3 regions of the Pseudoalteromonas sp. A41-2 genome follow, and region 2 is predicted to be linked to each of the others. Evidence: predicted binding sites of a transcription regulator. Region 2 holds the regulator's gene; each other region holds the start of a gene.
The links. Region 2 encodes sigma-54, which starts transcription at its own class of promoters, with help from an activator protein. Its sites were predicted from a motif close to GTTGGCACGNNNNTNGNNT; they were not measured.

Region 1 (6,924 bases), 880 kb from region 2:
AAGATGGTGGCTTAGGTATCAGTGTGTATGTGGGTAATAATAAAGGCTCTGCATCAACCGCCGACTTAAACCCAAAAACGTTACGTACTGTGGTCGAAAAAGCAATTGATATTGCTAAGTTTACATCTGACGATCCATTCAACGGTATTGCCGATAAAGAACTACTTGAATTTGCACCACAAGATTTAGATTTATATCACCCGTGGGATGTCAGCCCAGAGCAAGGTATTGAGTTGTGTCATCAAGCAGAGCAGGCCGCATTGAATGCTGATGAGCGCATTGTAAATTCTGATGGTGCGAGCTTTTCGTCTCACCAAGGGCTTCGCGTATATGGTAACAGCCATGGCATGATTGCTGGTTACCCGCGTACTCGCCACAGTATAAGCACCATGGTGATTGGCAAAGAAGGTGAGCAAATGCAGCGTGATTCTGCATACACTGTTGCTCGCCATAAAGATGATTTAAACGATGCTGCAAAAGTGGGTCTTGAAGCGGCTACAGAAACACTCGCTAAACTTAATAGTCAAAAACTCGGTACCATGAAAGTGCCTGTTATTTTTAGAGCAGATATTGCCAACTCGTTGTTTGGCCATTTAGTGTCGGCGATTGGCGGTGGTGCACTTTATCGTAAATCGAGCTTTTTACTCGATAGTTTAGGCACCAAAGTGTTCAGCGATTGTGTGAATATTTCTGAGCGTCCGCATTTATTAAAAGGCCTTGCTTCATCACCGTTTGATGCGGAAGGCTTAAAAACAGTCGACCGTGAAATTATTCAAGGCGGTGAGCTGCAAACTTACCTATTAGCAAGCTATGCGGCTCGTAAATTATCAATGGCACCAACCGGTCATGCGGGCGGGATCCACAACTGGTTAGTTGAGCAAACGCACGCTGATTTAAAAGCGCTGTTAAACACCATGGGCACCGGCTTATTAGTCACAGAACTCATGGGGCAGGGGGTCAACACGGTAACAGGTGATTACTCGCGTGGCGCAGCGGGCTTTTGGGTAGAAAACGGCGAGATTCAATACCCTGTCAGCGAGATAACAATCGCAGGCAACCTTAAAGATATGTTTAAAGCGGTTGTCGGGCTGGGTGGCGATATTGAGCGTCGTGGCGGGATTCAAACGGGCTCAGTGCTAATTGAACAAATGCAGATAGCAGGAAGCTAACACGCAACGAAGCATCATAAAGCCTCACTTAATAAAGTGGGGCTTTTTTATTAAAAAATGCTTTACCTCAACTAAACTTTAGGTTTTATCGTACTGGCAGTTTCATAATTTAAAAGGAAATTCGCTATGCATTTAGAACACATAAACCTAGTCGTAAGTAATGTTGACGCCATGCTGCATTTTTATAAAGCCGCGTTCCCTCATTGGCGAGTAAGAAGCCAAGGCGACAGCACCTGGTCTGGAAAGCCGCGTAAATGGCTGCACTTTGGTGATGATTACCAGTACATCGCATTCAGCGATAATGGTGAAGATGAAAATCGCGATTTATCGGGCCATCAAGTGGGCCTTGCTCACTTTGCTTATGTGACACACGATATTAATGCCGTGATTGAACGCCTTGTAGATGCAGGCTACGAAGTGGATAAATTAGGCCCTGAAAACCCTTACCGAAAAAACGTGTATTTTATTGACCCCGCAGGCTTTGAAGTCGAGTTTGTCGAATATTTCAGTGACATCCCAAGTGAAAGAAATAACGATCTTTAGTGATGAAAAAACGAGAGCGAAGTACGAGCGAAATAAGTAACGAGTAACGAGTAACGAGTGACGAATTACGAGATGCGAGCTAAACCGTGAAGGGTGTTTAATGTCGCTGAAAAGGTTCGCTTTTTCGGCGTTAAAACGCCTCCCACGAGTGTAGTGTGTATCTTTTGTAGGAGGGGCTTTAGCCGTGAAAGGGTGTAAGCAACGAGTTACGAAAGGCGAGATACGAGCTAAACCGTGAAGGTTGTTTAATGTCGCTGAACAGGTCTGCTTTTTCGGCGTTAAAACGCCTCCCACGAGTGTAGTGTGTATCTTTTGTAGGAGGCTTTAGCCGTGAAAGGGTGTAGGCAACGAGTGACGAAAAGCGAGATGCGAGCTAGTACAGCTATACCGAGCTGGTTATTTAATATCGCTGAATGGGTTTGCTTTTTCGGCGTTAAAACGCCTCCCACGAGTGTAGTGTGTATCTTTTGTAGGAGGCTTTAGCCGTGAAAGGGTGTAAGCAACGAGTGACGAAAAGCGAGATGCGAGCTAGTACAGCTAAATCGAGATGGTTGTTAATACCGCTGAAAAGGTTCGCTTTTTCGGCGTTAAAACGCCTCCCACGTGTGTAATGTATATCACTTGTAGGAAGGGCTTTAGCCGTGAAAGGGTTGTAAGCAACGAAGTACGAAAAGCGAGATGCGAGCTTGTACAGCTAAATCGAGATGGTTGTTAATACCGCTTAAAAGGTTTGCTTTTTCGACATTAAAACGCCTCCCTCGTGTGTGATGTGTGTCACTTGTAGGAGGGGCTTTAGCCGTGAAAGGGTGTAAGCAACGAGTTACGAAAGGCGAGATACGAGCTAAACCGTGAAGGTTGTTTAATGTCGCTGAACAGGTTTGCTTTTTCGGCGTTAAAACGCCTCCCACGAGTGAAGTGTGCATCACTTGTAGGAAGGGCTTTAGCCGTGAAAGAGTTATAAGCAACGAGCTGCGAGATGCGAGCTTGTATAGTTAAAACGCCTCCCACATGTAGTGTATATCACTTGTAGGAGGGGCTTTAGCCGTGAATTTTATAAAAGACGTTGCTGTGCAAACGTGCCATGTAAACATAACGCCTACGGTTTAATGTAGGCGTGAAATTTATTGTGCGCGAAGGGGTTTCGCAACTCGCATTTCGTTATTGCACTCTATTCATTTCTTTCCAGCTGGCTTTTAGGCTGTTGGCAAAGCTGATGAACTTTTCTTTCATGGTGCGTTTGACTTTAATCTCTACTGAGCCTAGCCAAACATTACCTTCAATCGTAATTGTGGGGCCTTGCCCTTTATTGAGTGCAACCGATTTATTTTCAACGCTACCTACCACACTAAACAGCTTTGACACTACATTTACATGTTCTGGCACGTAGATTTCGTCGCTGCCTAAAATACAGTTTACGTAGATGGTGACATGCTGGTGCTGAAAAACGGCTTCACTAAAGTCTAATTCAATTGAGCCTAAACAGTTCGTTAGGTGAATTTCTTTCGGGACTAGCCATTGGCCGCTGCGCTCGTTGGAACCTAAAATACTGCGTAGTTGCAGGCTTTCTGCATCGCTACCATGTGCATAGTGAGGCTTAAACTGCACGTGTTTATGTGACTTGTAGTCAATATCTGCTGTTAACTCTAAGTCAGCAACCAGCTCAATTAACACCTCATTGCTGGTGGCTTCCATTGCTTGGTCTAGTCTTCGTTCAAATGCTTCTGCTGAAATAACTGCATGACTGTAGTTATAGATAAGTTGATCGATTACTTCTTCTCTTACTTGCTCGATGGGGCGATCTTCGAGTTTGACGGCCATGATAATTCCCTGTTGAGTTTTAAAGTTATGTTAATCACAAAGCAAAGTGTAGGCCAAAAATTATTTTATTAATATTCATTGGTTTATGTTTTTTGGTGTGGGCTTTCATTCGTTAAATTAACCATAGATTAATAAGATTGACAATTAATTAGTCATTTTTGTAACAGAGTGAACTTCTTACCGAATTGTCTGTAAATAATTACCGAAACGAATATAAACCATGGCTGAATATAGATTTAACTTATTGAATAATATTAAAATAAAAGTTGGCATCGTATTCGCATTAGTTATCTCGTCTTTAATCAAAAGGAGAAAGATTATGAATACATTCAACAAGACTATGATTGCTGCGTTAGTAATTGGTGCAACAAGTATGAGTGCTCAGGCAAGCAACTGGGAGAATGAAAGTAAAGATGCTTGGATTGATGGTAAGGCAGAAACTGTGCTTCTTATGAACACTAACCTAAATAATTTTGATATCAACACAGACGTAAAAAACGGCAAAGTTGTATTAACCGGTAAAGTTGATAGTGAACTAGACAAAGAGTTAGCTGAAGAGCTTGTACTTAGCCTAGACGGTGTAACTGCTGTTGATAACAAATTAACGGTTGTGAAAAACATGAAGTCTAAGGCAGCGAGTGCAGATAAAGGTGACTCAGTAGAAAGTGACTTAACTGATGCGAAGATCAGTACAGTGATCACCACACGTTATTTATTTAACTCTGAAGTAGGCGGCACTGATATTGATGTCGATACAGATAAAGGCGTTGTTACATTAAAAGGTACGGTTAAGTCAGATGCAGAAAAGCAATTAGCAGTGAGCATTGCTGAAAATGCTGAAGATGTGCGTAAAGTCATCGATGAACTTAAGATTGTTGCTGAATAATAGCACGCCCTATAGCCCAGCTTTGGCTGGGCTTATCTTTTTCAAGGAGTGAGTTATGGATTTAATACGCATTATTTTCTCGGTTTTAATTCCGCCTCTTGGCGTATTTTTACAGGTAGGTTTAGGGGCACAATTCTGGATTAATATTATTTTAACCTTATTAGGGTACATTCCAGGTTTGATTCATGCTGTGTATATTATCGGTAAGCGATAATAATCACGGTTCAAAGGAATGAGTGTACGGCAAGGAAATGCACACGTAATAATGGATGACAACACTGCAAGGAGATTTACAGTATGGAAAATGTAACACAGCACAAAGGACAGCAAGGAAGTAACAAGGCGTTATGGACAACCGCACAATGGCAACGCTTTATGGATAAAGTGAAAGGATAAACACCAAGGATTTTGGTTTAGGCTAGGAGCCAAATATGGATGAAGCTAGCGTAAGGAGGTGACAAAATGGAACAAGTACAAGCGCAATTATTACACGGACTGAACAACAAGGGAGTTGCTACATGGAATGAGCAACAGTGGCAACTATTTATGGAACTTACTAAAGCGGTTACGCCACAGGTAACAAGGAAGGCTGACGATAAAAACCCGATGTCATCTTCAGGTGACATCGGGTTTTTAATTACATCTGCAATCTATCTCAATACCAATTCAAATCAGTGTGAATGATTTAGACCTGTCGTTTGCAGCGTTAAAAATTTCTTATTAACGACTGCATGGTGCCTGATTTGTTACTTATAATAAGTAGCAAGAACACACACCTAGAACAATTCAATGACTAATCACAACTTAAATTGATTAACTGTTTTATTAAGTGAAATAGCTAGCTCATTGAGATCGCGTGCTTCGTCTGCTAACTCATGTGCATGATCTGCTGTACTATTAACTAAATGGTTAATTGCCGCGAGGCTATTGTTAATGTCCTCAGCAACCACCGTTTGTTGCTCAGTTGAGGTCGCAATTTGATGACTCTGGTCTTGTACATTCGTCACTGAGCCTGCAATATCTTGCAGAGCTTGCAGTACAATTTGAGTTTGCTCTACAGAGCCTTCTGCACGCTCTTGACCCTGCTGCATCATGGTGGATGCTTTTTGAGCTATTTGCTGTAAACGCGTGATCATATTACGAATATCATCGGTCGACTCTTGTGTACGACTTGCCAGTGAGCGTACCTCATCAGCAACCACCGCAAAGCCTCGCCCTTGCTCACCTGCACGCGCCGCTTCAATGGCTGCATTGAGTGCCAGTAAATTGGTTTGTTCTGCAATTGAGTTGATTACATCGACAACAGCGCCAATATTGCCGCTTTCTTGCTCAAGCCCAGCAACAACTTTAGATGCCTCACCGATGTGGCTGGCAAGTGCGGTCATCACCGATTGCGCCTGCGTTGAACGCTTGGTGCCATCGGCTGTAATGCTTTGCACTTCTTCGGCTGCATTGTTGGTGTGTTGCGCATTTCGCGAAATTTCGAGTACCGTAGAGGCCATTTCTGTTACTGCGGCGCTAACACTGTCAACTTGTTGTTTTTCTTGCTGAATTTCGTCGTTGGTTTTTTTGGAGACGATTTTAAGCTGTGAAGCCGCTTGGCTTAACTGCTCAGCTTGGGCTGCTGTATTAAGCATCATGGCGCGTAATTTATCGATAAAGGTATTCATGTGGTGAGCGAGCTGACCAACTTCATCTTGACTCTTTATTTCGATTTTTTGGGTTAAATCACCATCACCTGAAGCAATATCACGCATGATATAAGTAAGTTTTGTCAGTGGTTTAGTGATCATTTGCGTAGCCCAGAAGATCATCGCAATAATAATCGCTAAAATGATGATCACAGAGGTCGTTGTTGTCATGACTGCATCATGTACTGGCTCTTCGATCATGCTGGTTGGTATTAAAATACCCACATACCAATCAAGGTATGGGCTTTCTAATTCAAGGCGGTTGTATACAACGTAATATTGCTCGCCTTTTAGGGTGACAAAACCACTGCCGTCTTTGTTGCTTTTCATGGTGCGGTTTAATTCGCTGAAGCCTGATGTGTCACTAAATTGTTTTTCGAGGGCATCAAGACCTTCTTTGCCGTTTGGACCTTCGTCTGTCACAGACAGTTTATGGCCGGTGCGCTTAGATAAGTGAACCACCTTTTGGTTGCCATCAAGTAAAAAGCCAAACCCTTGTCCGTTAAAGCGAATATCTTCAACCATGTCGTTGATATTGTTAAGTTGTAAATCAACCCCCCCAAAACCAACCAGTTTGTTTTGTTTATTATAAACAGGTTGCTGTACTACAGCTGAGGCGTTGCCTGTGGTTAAATCAACAGAAATAGGACCAACATACAATTTGTTGATCTTTAAGGCATCTTGCCACCAGCCACGTTTATAAGCGTAATAAGGCTGGCCATTGTAGTGGGTGGTGCGTTCGTTTTCTTTAAAGTACTCACCAGTTGTCGCCGATGCGAAGAAGGCAGATAAAATATTGTCGTCGTTGCCACTAATA
Region 2 (6,924 bases):
ACACCCGCGATTAAAATAGACCAAATTACCCCGTTTAGCGCGCCGATAGCGAGCTCTTTGAGTAATAAAAAGCGTTGGTTGGTTTGGTTTATATGGCCAACAGCAATACCACGAATAACAAGTGTAAGCGTTTGGCTGCCTGCTACGCCTCCCATTGAGGGAACAATACCATTTAGTACAGCAAGAATAGGTAAGATAGCTAATGTATTCTCGAAAAAACTAGCGACTATTGCAGCGAGTAAAGCGGTTAATAAGTTGACTCCTAGCCAAATAGAGCGGCGCTGCGAGCTTTTCAATACGGGAGCAAAAGTATCTTCTTCATCATCAAGACCCGCTAAGCTTAATAAGCTATGTTCGGCATCTTCACGGATAACGTCAACGATATCATCGATGGTAATACGCCCTAGTAGGTGCGCGTTATCATCTACAACGGGGGCTGAAATCCAGTTATGGCGTTCGAATAATTGTGCCACGTCGCTTTCATCCATCGATATTAAGATAGATTCACAGTCTTCATCCATCAGGTCGCGAACCACTTTATCTGAGGGATTGGTCAACAACGTCGTTAAAGATAATGCCCCTAAAAAGCAATTATGTTTATCAACGACGTATAAATCATCGGTGCCTTCAGGTAAATCGCCGCGTAAACGCAGGTAGCGTAAAACAACATCTAGTGTGACGTCTGGGCGAATGGTTACCGTATCGCTGTTCATCAAGGCACCAGCTGAGCGCTCTTGATAAGACAGGGCTTGGGTGGCTCTTTCTCTGTCTTGCGAGTCCATGGCGCCGACAACGTCTTGGTAGACTGTATCAGGTAGGCTACGAAGAACCTCACCTAAATCATCGTCGTCCATGTCTTCGGTTGCGGCAGCAATGTGCTCAGGTTCCATTTGGGCAATAATGCCTAAACGTACATCTTCTGAGAGCTCTTCTAATACGTCACCACGCACATCAGGGTCAACCAGCTGCCAAAGCATACGGCGAATTTTATGTGGGGATGATTCTAAAAGGAGTGCGGTATCACACGGTGCTGTTTTTGCTAACATGCCGCGCACTTGAACAAATTGACCACTATTGAGTGACTTGGTCACCTGTTTTAGTTGTTGTAGCGGGTAATCTTGTTCAAAGGCTTCTGGCATTGGCGTCCTTACAACTGAAAAAATAGCTTAAAATCTGACTCAGCAAATACAGCATAGTTGCTAAATTTAGTATTTGCAGGGATATCGCCGCACTGAGATAAATTTACTAAGAAAAATGTATTTTAGAGAAGCGAGCGATATAAAAGTAGGATATTTAACAGGAATTTTAAATACCCAATGCAAGTTTAACGTAAACAGTCAAGGCTTAGCAAATGCTATTCTTGTTCATGAAAGCGTTGTGCAATTAATTCGCCTATTGCATTGAGTGCTGCGTCAGCATCGGGGCCTTCACACACCACACGGACTTCTTTGCCTTGGCTGCTCTCGAGTAACATTAAGGCTAATACACTATCGCCTTCGGCTTCTTTATCGTCTTGGTAAAGCGTTATTTTAGCATCGAATTGCAGTGCAAGTTGTGCCAAAACCGTGGCTGCTCGTGCATGTAAACCTAGCTTATTTTGGATTAAAAAAGTGTCTTCAGCATGCATCGTCGTTGCCTATTGGGTATCTTGCTCGCGGTGGCGTATTTTCACGTTTGCGTGACTTTTCGAAAAGCTCTCACCAATGGTTTGCGCTAAGTAAACCGAGCGATGTTGTCCACCTGTGCAGCCAATCGCAATGGTTAAATAACTGCGATTATTTCGCTCTAAGTGAGGAAGCCATGTTTGTACAAAGGTTTGAATTTGCCATGTAAACTTTTGCACTATGCTGTGACTAGCAAGGTAATCTTTTACTGGTTGGTCTAAGCCTGTCAGTGGTTTTAGATCCGGTTCCCAGTGTGGATTCGGTAAAAAGCGAGCATCAAATACGTAATCAGCTTCTTTTGGAATACCGTGCTTAAAGCCAAACGACATAAAAGTAATAATGAGCTTTTTGTCTTTTTTACCCAGTATTTTTTCGCGAATAGATTCGGCAAGCTGATGTACGCTGAGATCGGTCGTATCAATCATAAAATCGGCACGGGTGATCAAAACATCCAGTAATACTTTTTCTTGTTTAATCGCTAAATCAAGCGGCAGCGAGTCAATCGATAATGGGTGTAAGCGGCGAGTTTCAGAGAACCGTTTGATCAGTGTTTGATCATCACTATCTAAATAAAACAACGTGGGTTTTGCAAAGCCCGGTAAATACTCAAGAATATCGTTAAATTCTTGCTGTTCTTTCGGCAGGTTACGCACATCGATACTTACAGCAATTTTGTCGTAATTATCTGACACACTGCGTACTAACGAAGGAAGTAGGTTTACAGGAATATTATCAACGCAGTAATAGCCTAAGTCTTCAAGTACTCGTAAAGCGACCGATTTACCTGAACCAGAGCGACCGCTGATAATAATTAATTCCATTTATGCCTCTGATGCAATGACTTTAAACAGATCACTATCTGTTTTAGCACTGCGTAGCTGTTTACAAAATTCTTTGTCTTTAAGTCTATCAGCAATTGTTGATAAGGTCTTTAGATGAAGTTGACAGTCACCATCTGGTACGATGAGTGCGACAAAAATATCCACTGGACGATTATCAATTGCGTCAAAATTTATAGGTGACTCACTCACAATTACAAATGCGTGTGGCTGATCTGCACCGCTCATACGACCATGTGGAATCGCAATACCTCGGCCAATACCTGTGCTGCCCAATTTTTCTCTGTTCAATAGGGCATTGAGTATATCTTGCTGAGATAAATGAGGGAGCTGCTCATGAGCCAGTTCGCTGATAAATTCGAGAATTCTTTTTTTGCTATTAAAAAGGACCGCAGCTTTGCTGCAGTCCTGGTTAGTAAGTGAACTAAGTTTCATAATTTAGTGTCGAGCTAATTTCTCTTTGTGTTTAATTACTTGACGATCAAGTTTATCGATTAACGAGTCGATGGCTGCATACATATCTTGGTGTTCAGTAGAGGCAAATAACTCGCCTCCGTTTACATGTAAAGTTGCTTCTGCTTTTTGGCTTAGTTTTTCTACATCTAGAATGACATGAACATTATTAATGTGGTCAAAATGCCTTTCTAGTTTCGCAAACTTGGTGTTTACATAGTCTCTTAATGAATCTGTGATTTCTACATGACGACCAGTTAAATTTAGTTGCATAAGCATTTTCCTTCTATGTAAAACGTCTAAATCAGACTCTTACGCTGATTCGACGGAGGTATTGCTAGAGACTCTCGATATTTTGCTATTGTCCGTCTAGCTACTTTAATTCCTTGCTCAGCCAATATATCTGCAATTTTGCTATCACTCAATGGTTTAGCTGTGTTTTCTGCGGCGATTAGCTTTTTGATTAAAGCGCGAATTGCCGTAGATGAACACTCACCCCCATTTTCAGTGCTTACATGGCTGGAGAAGAAATATTTCAACTCAAAAATTCCCCGCGGGGTATGCATGTATTTTTGTGTTGTTACTCGCGAAATTGTTGATTCATGCATTTCGACCATTTCTGCGACATCATTTAATACCATGGGTTTCATGGCCTCAGGACCATGTTCAAAGAAAGCCTGTTGTTGTTGAACAATACAGTTAGTCACTTTTAATAACGTGTCATTACGGCTTTCTAAGCTTTTAATAAACCATTTTGCTTCTTGTAAATGAGAGCGAATAAATTGGCTATCACTGCTTGATTTTACAGAACGTGACATCGCCGCATAGTGGCTATTCACTCTGATTTTCGGCATGCAGTCTGGGTTTAGTTCAACTACCCAACGGCCTTTTATTTTTTTTACGGATACATCGGGTATCACGTATTCAGATTCTTCTCTAACAATGGTATCCGCAGGCTTTGGATTTAAGCTGTGGATCAATGTCATGACTTCTTTCAGCTCACTTTCTTTAAGCTTAGTCTTTTTCATCAAAGTGCGATAGTCACGACTCGCTAATAATTCAATATGTTCTGATAACACCATTTTAGTTTCAGCTAAATAGGGGGTGTCAGCATCGAATTGGCGTAATTGAATACACAAACATTCTTGTAAACTACGTGCGCCAATACCGACAGGATCGAATAATTGGATTCTTTTTAAGACAGCTTCGACTTCATCAAGTTCGATTTCTTCTTCATCGTTATTTTGATTGAAGCTTTCAACAATGTCTTCGCAGCTTACGGTTAAAATACCCGAATCATCAATTGCCTCAACAATCGCAACGGCAATCGCTTCGTCTGTTGGGCTGAATGGAGTCAGTTGTAACTGCCACATTAGGTATTCGTGGAGAGTTTCGGTTGATGCGCCTTGGTAAATTGATTCATCTTCAGGCATTGGACCTGAGGAACTTGATGGGGCAGCACTCATGTACTCATCCCACGTAACATCCATTGCTAAGTCGTCACTTACGGTGTCTTTGTTGAGGGCATCACTGCTTTCTTGCTCGTACTCGCTCGCAGCTTCGTCAGCCGACGCGCTTAGTTGGGTATCGTCAGATTCGGCTTTCTGCTCGTTCTTGCCAATACTCTCTTCTGCATAATCTGCTTCTTCAACTTCAAGCAAAGGGTTAGAGTCTAACGCTTCTTGAATTTCTTGCTGGAGATCCAATGTACTGAGCTGCAACAAACGGATAGCCTGTTGCAGTTGTGGAGTCATTGTAAGTTGCTGGCCCATGCGCAGCTGTAATGATTGCCTCATGTATCCCTAACAATCCTTTTTAGTCTTATCAAACAATAGAACGATGCCGTTAACTATTTATTTGATTTATTGTCATTGTTATAAGTCTAGCAGATGCTCTAGTCGGTGGCGTATTTAAAGCCTGAATTGCTCGCCTAGATACACATCGCGTACAGTTTGGTCGGCTAACACATGTTCAGGTGTACCTGATGCAATTAGCTCCCCATGAGAAACAATGTAGGCTTTTTCACAAACATCAAGGGTTTCTCTCACATTGTGGTCAGTAATTAATACACCAATACCACGATTTTTTAAGTGCTCAATAATTTTCTTTATATCTAACACTGAAATAGGATCAACACCAGCAAAAGGCTCATCGAGCAAAATAAATTTAGGGTCAGCGGCCAGTGCACGTGCTATTTCAACACGACGGCGTTCACCCCCTGACAATGCCATACCTTGGCTGTCACGAATGTGTTGAATGCTAAATTCATCAAGTAAACTGTTAAGTGTTTCTTCGCGGCCTTGTTTATTGAGATCTTTACGGGTCTCTAAAATGGCCATTAAGTTTTGATAAACAGTCAGTTTTCTAAAAATCGATGATTCTTGTGGCAAATAGCCAATACCTAAGCGAGCGCGGCTGTGCATTGGCAATAAGGTGATGTCGTTATCATCAATGCTTATTTTACCTTTGTCACTGGGCACTAATCCCACAATCATGTAAAAGGTGGTTGTTTTACCTGCGCCATTTGGCCCAAGTAAACCGACAATGCTGCCAGCTTCTACCTCAAGGCCTACATTTTTTACAACTTGGCGACCCTTATAGCTTTTAGCTAATAGCTCTGCTTTTAGTGTGCTCATGGCTGGCCTTCATCGTTCTTTTTGTTATCAACAGGCACTAAAATAGTGTGTACACGATCGGTCGAGTTTTCATCTTTCTCGGCACTTATCAGTTGCTGTTCCATATCGTATGTAATGCTCTTGGCACTGACTTTTTGGCCTGCTTGAGTCACTTGTGCATTGCCAACGAGTGTTAATAAGCGTTTAGCAACATCGTATCGAACTTCTTCAGCACTGGCGCTCATAATAGTGCCGTCAGCTTGTTTTTCTTCAAAGTAAGCGGGCTTTCCTGTGGCAATAATTAATTCAACCGTGCCTTCAACTTCACCTGCATGTGCTTCGAGTCGATCCGCTGTAATACGACGGTTACCATGTATGATCTCGACATTATCTTCGAAGATACCAATGCCATTTTTTAGCTGACCTTCTTGGCGATCAGAGCTAATGCTGATTGGTGTGCCAGCCTGCTCAGCAGCTGCGCCAGAAAACGCAATCAATAAGCTTGGGATCAGGAGTAATTTCTTAAGTTTATTGGTCATAGTATATGGTTCGTGTATGGTTAGTTAACTCAACAATTTCGGCTTTTAAATCGGCTTTTAAACCTTTACCGGTAATTTTTAAATTCGGCCCTGTCAGCGTGACAGGTTGCTTAGAAAACATGGTCATTTTGTCAATGTCGATGTTAATGTTCTCAGCTTTAATATCTTCGATCATGCCATTATGGGTAAGGTTTTTAGCAACCACATCCCCTTCGAATACAAGCTGATCGTTTTCATATAACGTGGCTTCTTTGGCTTTTACTTGCCAAACTTGCTGATCACCGTAAATGGTGAAAATGGGTTGCTCAAAAAAGGTAAACCCGAGCTGTTGATACAGCTCCATTTTAGCTGCGGCCACTTTATGACTGATTTTACCTTGATCATCATAGGCTGTTTGCTTTAATGCGATTGCGGTGTAATCAGGTGTAGCGATAATCTCGTCTTCACTGAGCACTGTGTTTGTCGGTTGATTAAAGTACGGATACCATAACCAAACCATGCTACAAACAAAAACAATACTTAGTAAAATACGGGCTATATTCATGCGCTCGTTCCATCGCTAGTTAGCGGTTTGCCATTTTCTAGCATTAATAAATCAGTTAGTTCACGCACAGCTCCAAAGCCACCAGGTAACAGGGTGGTGTAATGAGCCAGTTTTTTGATTAATGGATGAGCATCATTAACAGCAACGGCAAATCCGACTTTTTCCATAACCGGTAAGTCTGGACCATCGTCACCAATATAGGCAATTTGCTCATCTGTTAAGCTAAGTTTATCTTTTAACTCTTGATAAGCAATGAGCTTATTCTCTTGG
Region 3 (6,924 bases), 1.2 Mb from region 2:
GGCTTTTTACCTGGTACCGAAGAAGAGAAAATGGCCCCTTGGCTTGCTGCCATAACCGATACCCTCGAAGTGTTACACAAAGGCGATGAAAACCCGGTATCTAGTCGCAACTACATTATGGAAAAAGCCAACATGCAGTTTAAGTCGGTTAACTTTATGCGAGGAAGAAGTATTCAAAATGCCGTGGTGATATTAGATGAAAGTCAAAATTTAACCGCCTCTCAATTGAAGACCATAATCACCCGCTGTGGTGAGGGCACGAAGTTAATTTGCTCAGGAAACTTAGCGCAAATCGATAGTAACTATTTAACCCCTGTTACCTCAGGTTTAACCTATATTGTTGAACGATTTAAAAATTTTGAAGGAAGTGCAACCGTTAACTTGAATGGTGTTGTTCGTAGTCGCTTGGCAAGCTTCGCTGAAGAAAATTTATAACTTGCCAGTGAATCTTTGCCTCGTTAATCTAGGTGTTACCGAGGCAAGGTACTTAAAATCGAGTGAATTTTTTACCACTAAAGCATTATTATCGTTCTCTGGCCGTGGCGCTTATTGTGCCATTGCTGGTGGCGTTTATTCTGTGTTTACACTTATATAATTTAAAGCTAGAACGCTCACAAGAAAGCCGACAAAGTAGTTTTAATAATATCTCTGCTCAGCTTGGTCATGCAATGCATGCGGCTGATGGATTGATTGATACGATGTTTAAGTTGTATGAGCAGCCATTATCATATGACTTTGACCCCAACTGGGCCCGCAATGTAAATCAGTTTGATCACTACTATTATCAACCCATAAAGGGAGGAGTGGGTGAAATTGTGGGGCAAGGTAAATTTGCATCCACTGCCTTTGCTCTTACTCAGTGGCGTCAAGTGCTTGCATTAGGGCCCTCGTTCAACACAACGCTGGCATTGATTCAATCGTTGCAAGGTGTTGCCTATGTTAACGAACAGGGTTTTGTTTATATAAAGCGCCGTTCAACAGCTGAAAGTGAATTGCTGACGAGTGTGTTGGATAATAAATTTCGACCGTCGCGTTTAAATGATAAAGCGCTGGCCTCAAGTGCTGTAATTACTGTTAATGGCCACGCGTACTTTGCAATAGGAAAAAGACGAGCGTTACAAAGCGACGACTACATCATTTTAATTTATGACTTAGAGGCAATCTCTAAGTGGTTAATGAAAATTGCCCCGAGTAACGGCGAGTATATTTTCATTAATCAAGATAACCAAGTAATAGCCAGCTCAAGTAAAATATTAAAAACAGCGATTAATGCAGATGATTATTGGCCCGAAAGTGAGATAAACAAAAACACAAAAAGTCACAGTCACTTAGTGCAACCATCGTCTGATTTACCAATTTATACCCGTTACTTTGAATCTCAAAAAGCACTCAGTGGGCCTGTCCGCTACGACATGTTTATAGAATTTGTGTTCTTAAGTGTTTTTTTAGTCATGATGTTCAGCGCGGTATTTTGGTTGAGTCAGCGCATATTTGTAAAGCCAATGACTCACTTGATGAATTACCTAGAAAAACATGATGAAGGCCAACATACACTGGTAAATTATCGTATTCCTGCTGATTGGCAACCTTGGTTTAGCCGAGTTAAGCGGGTTTTTACCCGTAATGAAGAGCTTGTTCAATCATTGCAAGAGGCGAACAAAGCGCTTGATTCACAAGTGCAAGTTAAATCAAAACAATTGCGCCGCAGTATTGATGCCAAAGAACGTCATTTAGCCTTACTGAACACCATGCTTAATAATGTGCCAGATCTTATTTATTTTAAAAATATTGATGGTTCATTTTTAGGCTGTAACAAGGCGTATGAGAGTTATATCGGTTTACCGCAAGAGAAACTCGTTGGCCAGCAGTTATGTGATATCAGTGACGATAACGGCGAGCTAAGTGAACTTGAGCGACAAGTATTACAAGACCGCCAAGTGTATCAAAAACGTTTAGTAACCAATGATAAAACCTATCATTTGAGTATTGCGCCTTTTTATAACGAGCATCAACAATTATTGGGAACTATGGCGATAGGCCGTGATATTACTGAGCAGCACGCGGCATTAAACGCATTACAAAGCTCTGAAGCCAAATTACGCAGTGCAATGGAGTACGCTGCAAATGGGGTTATATTACTGTCTCTTGATTACCGCGTACTGCAAATGAATAAAGCGGCGCGTAAAATATTTTCACTAGAACGCAGTGACACCTTGAGCAGCCAATATAGGTTGGATGATTTGTTTGGCGAGCAATCACTAGACACGTTAAAAGGTACCTTACTTGAATTGCTTAGCGAAAAGAAAAAAGTGTATCACTTTAGTTTGCCCCAGCAAGAACAAAAATGTTGGCTACAAATTAGTGTTTCATTGGTATGGAATGGTGAAAAAAATCCAGATTACTTTGTTGTCCATGTCCAAGATATCACTGACTTAATACAAGCTAAAAATGACGCCGAGCGTGCCACATTAGCTAAAAGCCGCTTTATTGCCAATTTAAGTCATGAGATACGCACCCCACTTAATGCCGTACTGGGGCTAATAGATGTCATTGCGTTGCAAGGCTTGTCGTTGGAGCAGCGCACACATGCTGAGCAAGCAAAGTCAGCAGCCAACAGCTTATTGTCTTTATTAAACCGTATGCTCGATTTTGCCCGAGCCGAAAGTTCGCAAGTTAAATTAACTAAAGCCCCCTTTAGCCTGTCTGATTTAATTAATTATTGCGAAGGAATCGTCGCGCCACTGTGTAAAACGAAGGGGTTGGAATTCAGCGTTGAGTGCGATGAAAAGATCAATTCTAACCTAAGGGGCGATCAAATCTGTTTACAACAGGTGTTAGGTAATTTACTGACTAATGCCGCTAAATTCACAGAGCAAGGAAGCGTTAAATTAAGTTTAAACTTAGTCGAACAAACCTCTGAACAACAACTAATTTGCTTTGCTGTAAAAGACACCGGTATTGGGATTAGCGATGCGGATCAAAGTCGCTTATTTGATGCCTTTACACAAGGTGATGAGTCACTAACGCGTTCACATCAAGGCGTTGGGCTTGGGCTTGCAATTGTAAAGTACGAAGTGGCGTTAATGGGTGGCGAAATAAAACTAGCAAGTCAACGAGGCAAAGGCAGTGAATTTAGTTTCTGCTTACAGCTAGATAAAACCAGCGAACCGGCGAAAAAGGCGGTTGTATCCCTCCCTTCAAGTGCCGATTTATCGGGTCTATTAGTGTTAGCCGTAGATGACAACCCACTTAATCTAAGCATTATTAAAAGTATTTTAGAGCAAGCCGATATCACCGTTGTGTGTGCAGACAGTGGTGAAAAGGGCATTGAGCTTGCTAATTGTCTCAGACCCGACCTGATCTTTATGGATATTCAAATGCCCCAGATGGATGGCTGCCAAGCTACGCGTATAATTCGCCAGTCATTCACGAAAGAGCAAATGCCGATTTATGCATTAACAGCGCACAGCGAAGCGGCTGACATAGAGCAATCCGTTGCGGCGGGCATGAATAAACACCTCACTAAACCCATTGTTGCCAGTACACTGTTTTTGGCGATGAGTGAGCTTGAAGTACAGAAACAGGCTTTTTTTGACCGTACGTTTGTTCTCACTCAGTTTTCAAATAATACAGAATTAGTATTAACTATGCTGTCAAAGTTTGCGACCATGGCAGCACAACAGCTATTACAAATTTCAACATTAAAGACCACCGATGAGTTGATCAGAGTTGTCCATAATGTGAAAGGGTCGGCCGGTAATCTAGGCTTTAAACGTTTGTCAGCCTGCGCTCAGCAATGTGAGGCTAAGCTTAAAGCACAAGGCGAACTCCCTGAGTTATTAAACGATGAGTTGCAGTGGCAGATTAAACAAGTCATTGCATTTATCATCGAACAAGGATCTACAGATGCTAAAAAGAGCCAAGGTACTGATTGTTGATGACGATCCGTTGAACCGTTTGGTATTAGAAAAAACATTACAGCAAGATTATGATGTTTTTTGTGTTGAAAGTGGTGAAAAGGCACTGACGTTTTTAAAAACACAGTCCGTTGATTTACTGATTCTGGATATTGTTATGCCCGGTATTGATGGGTATGAGGTACTGAGCAAAATAAAAGAAAATACCGTCACAAATATGCTGCCTGTTATTTTTATTTCTGCTAATTCGAGCCATGACGACGAAGCAAAAGGCCTCGAGTTGGGGGCGATGGATTATATAACTAAACCCTTTAGTGCTGCGATTGTTCGTGCGCGTGTGCGTAATCAGTTATTAATCAAACAAAAAAATGACTTGCTCGAAATGTTAGCGTCAATCGATGGCCTGACTGAAATTCCTAATAGACGTTATCTAGATGAAAACCTTGCCCGAGAATGGCGTCGCTGTCGTCGCGATCAAACCCCTTTGTCTGTATTACTTATGGATGTGGATCATTTTAAACGGTTTAATGATTGCTATGGCCATCGAGCGGGTGATGATTGCTTAAAACGAATTGCTCATGCGCTTGTTGGGGCCTGCGAGCGAGGCAGTGACTTTGTGGCGCGCTATGGGGGGGAAGAGTTTGCGGCCGTTTTGCCTAATACAACGGCAACACAAGCAATCGCATTTGCTAATAAATTACGACATGCAGTGAGTAATTTAGGTATTCCCCATACCGCTTCGTTAAATTCGGATCATGTGACAATTAGTATCGGCATTGCGACCACAGAAACAGGCCAAGTATACGCTGAACAAACGCTGCTTGAAGAAGCTGACTTAGGGTTATATCAGGCTAAAGATGGCGGACGTGACCAAGTTGTGTCGCGATTAGTGAATGTGAGTGGGTAAAGAGTAGGCAAGGCCTACTCTGCCATTTTCGGCTAATTAGCCATTGCTCAGTGATTTATAAATGGTATCACCAACGCCAATTAGCTTATCGTTTTTAAATACCAGTGGTGTGCACTCATCTTTTGTCATTTTACCATCAGAGTGAATGCTATGAGTGGCATAAAACAATACTTGGTAAACATCGTCACCTTGTTTTAGTAATTCAGTGAAGTTAGGCGTGTGAAGTTTATTAAGTACCACTTGGTAGTTAGTATCAAGCGCAAGAGTCGAAATGATTTCGCGGTTATTTTTGTGCTGCTTTTGCCAGCTCGTCGATGAATCACCTGCCCAATGTGTTTCAGCTTCACCATCAGATACTGCAATGACACAGCCAGTTAAAAATGGTGCAGTAAGCGCTGCAATTAAAAGTGCTTTTTTCATTTTTTTATCCCTAGAATTTAATGTTTACGTTGCTCTTAATTAGCAATCAGCTTGCCACATTTTAAAAAGTAAATTAAATCAAGTGATTAGCTTTTAATTGGTCAATTGGCTAGGAGCTTTTTTGCAAACCAATTCGCTCAATTGACCAAAAAATTGCAATTTAGACCAACCTATTGCGCTCATTTCCTTGGTTAAATGCTTTGATATTTAACGCGATTTCTTTCACTAAGCGAATAATAGACTCTTTACTTGCCCAGGCAATGTGCGGCGTAAGTAATAAATTGTCGCCAGTGTATCGGGCAAGTGGGTTATCTGCCTCGGCGGGTTCTTTACTGAGTACATCAACACCCGCGCCAGCAATCACATTATTAGCAAGCGCAGATGCTAAGTCAGCCTCATTAATAATCCCCCCACGGGCAGTATTAATAAGGATGGCAGAGGGTTTCATCATGTTCAGCTCATGAGCCGCAATTTGATCGCGAGTTTCTTCTGTTAACGGGCAGTGAACACTGATTATATCAGCCGTTTTTAATGCTTGCTCAAAACTAACGCGACCTTCACGCGGTGTATGTCCTTTACGTTCACTGATAATTACATGGGCACCAAATGCGGTTGCAACTTCAGCAACCGCTTTGCCCAACGAGCCGTAGCCAATAATTGCTAAGGTTTTCCCCGCAATTTCATTAAAGCTGTAATCTAAGCGACAAAACATCGGACTCTGCTGCCATAAACCTTGCTGGCAATCACGAATGTACTTGTGTGTGTTACCAAGCAGATTGGTGATCAATGTAAACGTGTGTTGAACCACTGAAGGTGTTGAATATCCAGCCACATTGGTCACGGCGATGTTATGGGCTTTTGCTGCTGGTAAATCAATATTATTGGTGCCAGTTGCAGCAACGCAAATTAATTTTAAATGAGGTAACTGCGCCATTGCTTGTTGATTTATAACTACTTTATTCGTTACTACAACATCAGCGTCTTGGCAGCGTTCAATTAATTCGTGTTGATTAGTTAGGTTATAGCAAGTGAGTGAACCTAATTGTGCCAGCTCATCTAACGAAGTGTCTGCTAATGTGGCGGCATCAAGGACGACGATATTCATATACTTTCCTTATTAATTTTTGCTTGACCTTAGGGTGTACTCCAAGGTTTATAGTGAGCATAATAAATAAACGCTTCACAATGGAGACAGTGATGAAAATAGGTGAGTTTGCCCGTCAATTAGGCGTCTCAACAGATACGTTAAGGTACTACGAAAAACATGGTTTGTTAACGCCAAGTTCGCGTTCTGAGGTGGGATATCGGTTTTACTCTGATGCAGATTACAAGCAAATGTCGTTCATTTTGCGGGCAAAAAACGTTGGTTTTAGTCTGTCTGAAATAAAAGAGTTATTGCAAATTAAGTTTCATAAAAATCAGCATTCATGTCATGAGGTTAAAGCAATGACATTACAAAAACGTGATTTAGTGGCCGCACGCATTGCTGAACTCACGCGTTTTTATGACTCTCTTTCATTATTAGCAGATAAATGTTGTGGTGGTGAAGAGCCTGCTGAGAACTGCTCGATACTGACGACACTGGAGGATATTGATGGACTTACTCAATAATTTTTGGCAGTTATTCTTATTATCTGCCCCATGGCTAATGTTAGGTTTATTGATTGCTGGTTTATTAAA

Region 1: a site for sigma-54 is predicted at 3,796-3,814, ahead of IT970_RS14145 (BON domain-containing protein). Genes of this name have one in related genera too.
Region 3: a site for sigma-54 is predicted at 5,285-5,303, ahead of IT970_RS12700 (DUF3192 domain-containing protein). Genes of this name have one in related genera too.

Annotation. Positions count from the first base shown of each region.
Region 1 is NZ_CP065231.1:3,132,823-3,139,746, reverse strand. It holds gene pmbA (metalloprotease PmbA) at 1-1,169, shown strand, start outside; gene IT970_RS14155 (VOC family protein) at 1,296-1,712, shown strand; gene IT970_RS14150 (LiaF domain-containing protein) at 2,871-3,530, opposite strand; gene IT970_RS14145 (BON domain-containing protein) at 3,850-4,416, shown strand; gene IT970_RS14140 (YqaE/Pmp3 family membrane protein) at 4,472-4,630, shown strand; gene IT970_RS14135 (hypothetical protein) at 4,879-5,100, shown strand; gene IT970_RS14130 (methyl-accepting chemotaxis protein) at 5,214-6,924, opposite strand, start outside.
Region 2 is NZ_CP065231.1:446,542-453,465, forward strand. It holds gene mgtE (magnesium transporter) at 1-1,139, opposite strand, end outside; gene IT970_RS02155 (HPr family phosphocarrier protein) at 1,355-1,627, opposite strand; gene rapZ (RNase adapter RapZ) at 1,637-2,485, opposite strand; gene ptsN (PTS IIA-like nitrogen regulatory protein PtsN) at 2,486-2,938, opposite strand; gene hpf (ribosome hibernation promoting factor) at 2,942-3,229, opposite strand; gene IT970_RS02175 (RNA polymerase factor sigma-54) at 3,256-4,752, opposite strand; gene lptB (LPS export ABC transporter ATP-binding protein) at 4,867-5,592, opposite strand; gene lptA (lipopolysaccharide transport periplasmic protein LptA) at 5,589-6,110, opposite strand; gene lptC (LPS export ABC transporter periplasmic protein LptC) at 6,100-6,654, opposite strand; gene kdsC (3-deoxy-manno-octulosonate-8-phosphatase KdsC) at 6,651-6,924, opposite strand, start outside.
Region 3 is NZ_CP065231.1:2,815,817-2,822,740, reverse strand. It holds partial or broken gene IT970_RS12715 (PhoH family protein) at 1-435, shown strand, start outside; gene IT970_RS12710 (PAS domain-containing hybrid sensor histidine kinase/response regulator) at 498-3,938, shown strand; gene IT970_RS12705 (GGDEF domain-containing response regulator) at 3,907-4,824, shown strand; gene IT970_RS12700 (DUF3192 domain-containing protein) at 4,861-5,244, opposite strand; gene IT970_RS12695 (D-2-hydroxyacid dehydrogenase) at 5,405-6,349, opposite strand; gene zntR (Zn(2+)-responsive transcriptional regulator) at 6,442-6,855, shown strand; gene IT970_RS12685 (SO_0444 family Cu/Zn efflux transporter) at 6,839-6,924, shown strand, end outside.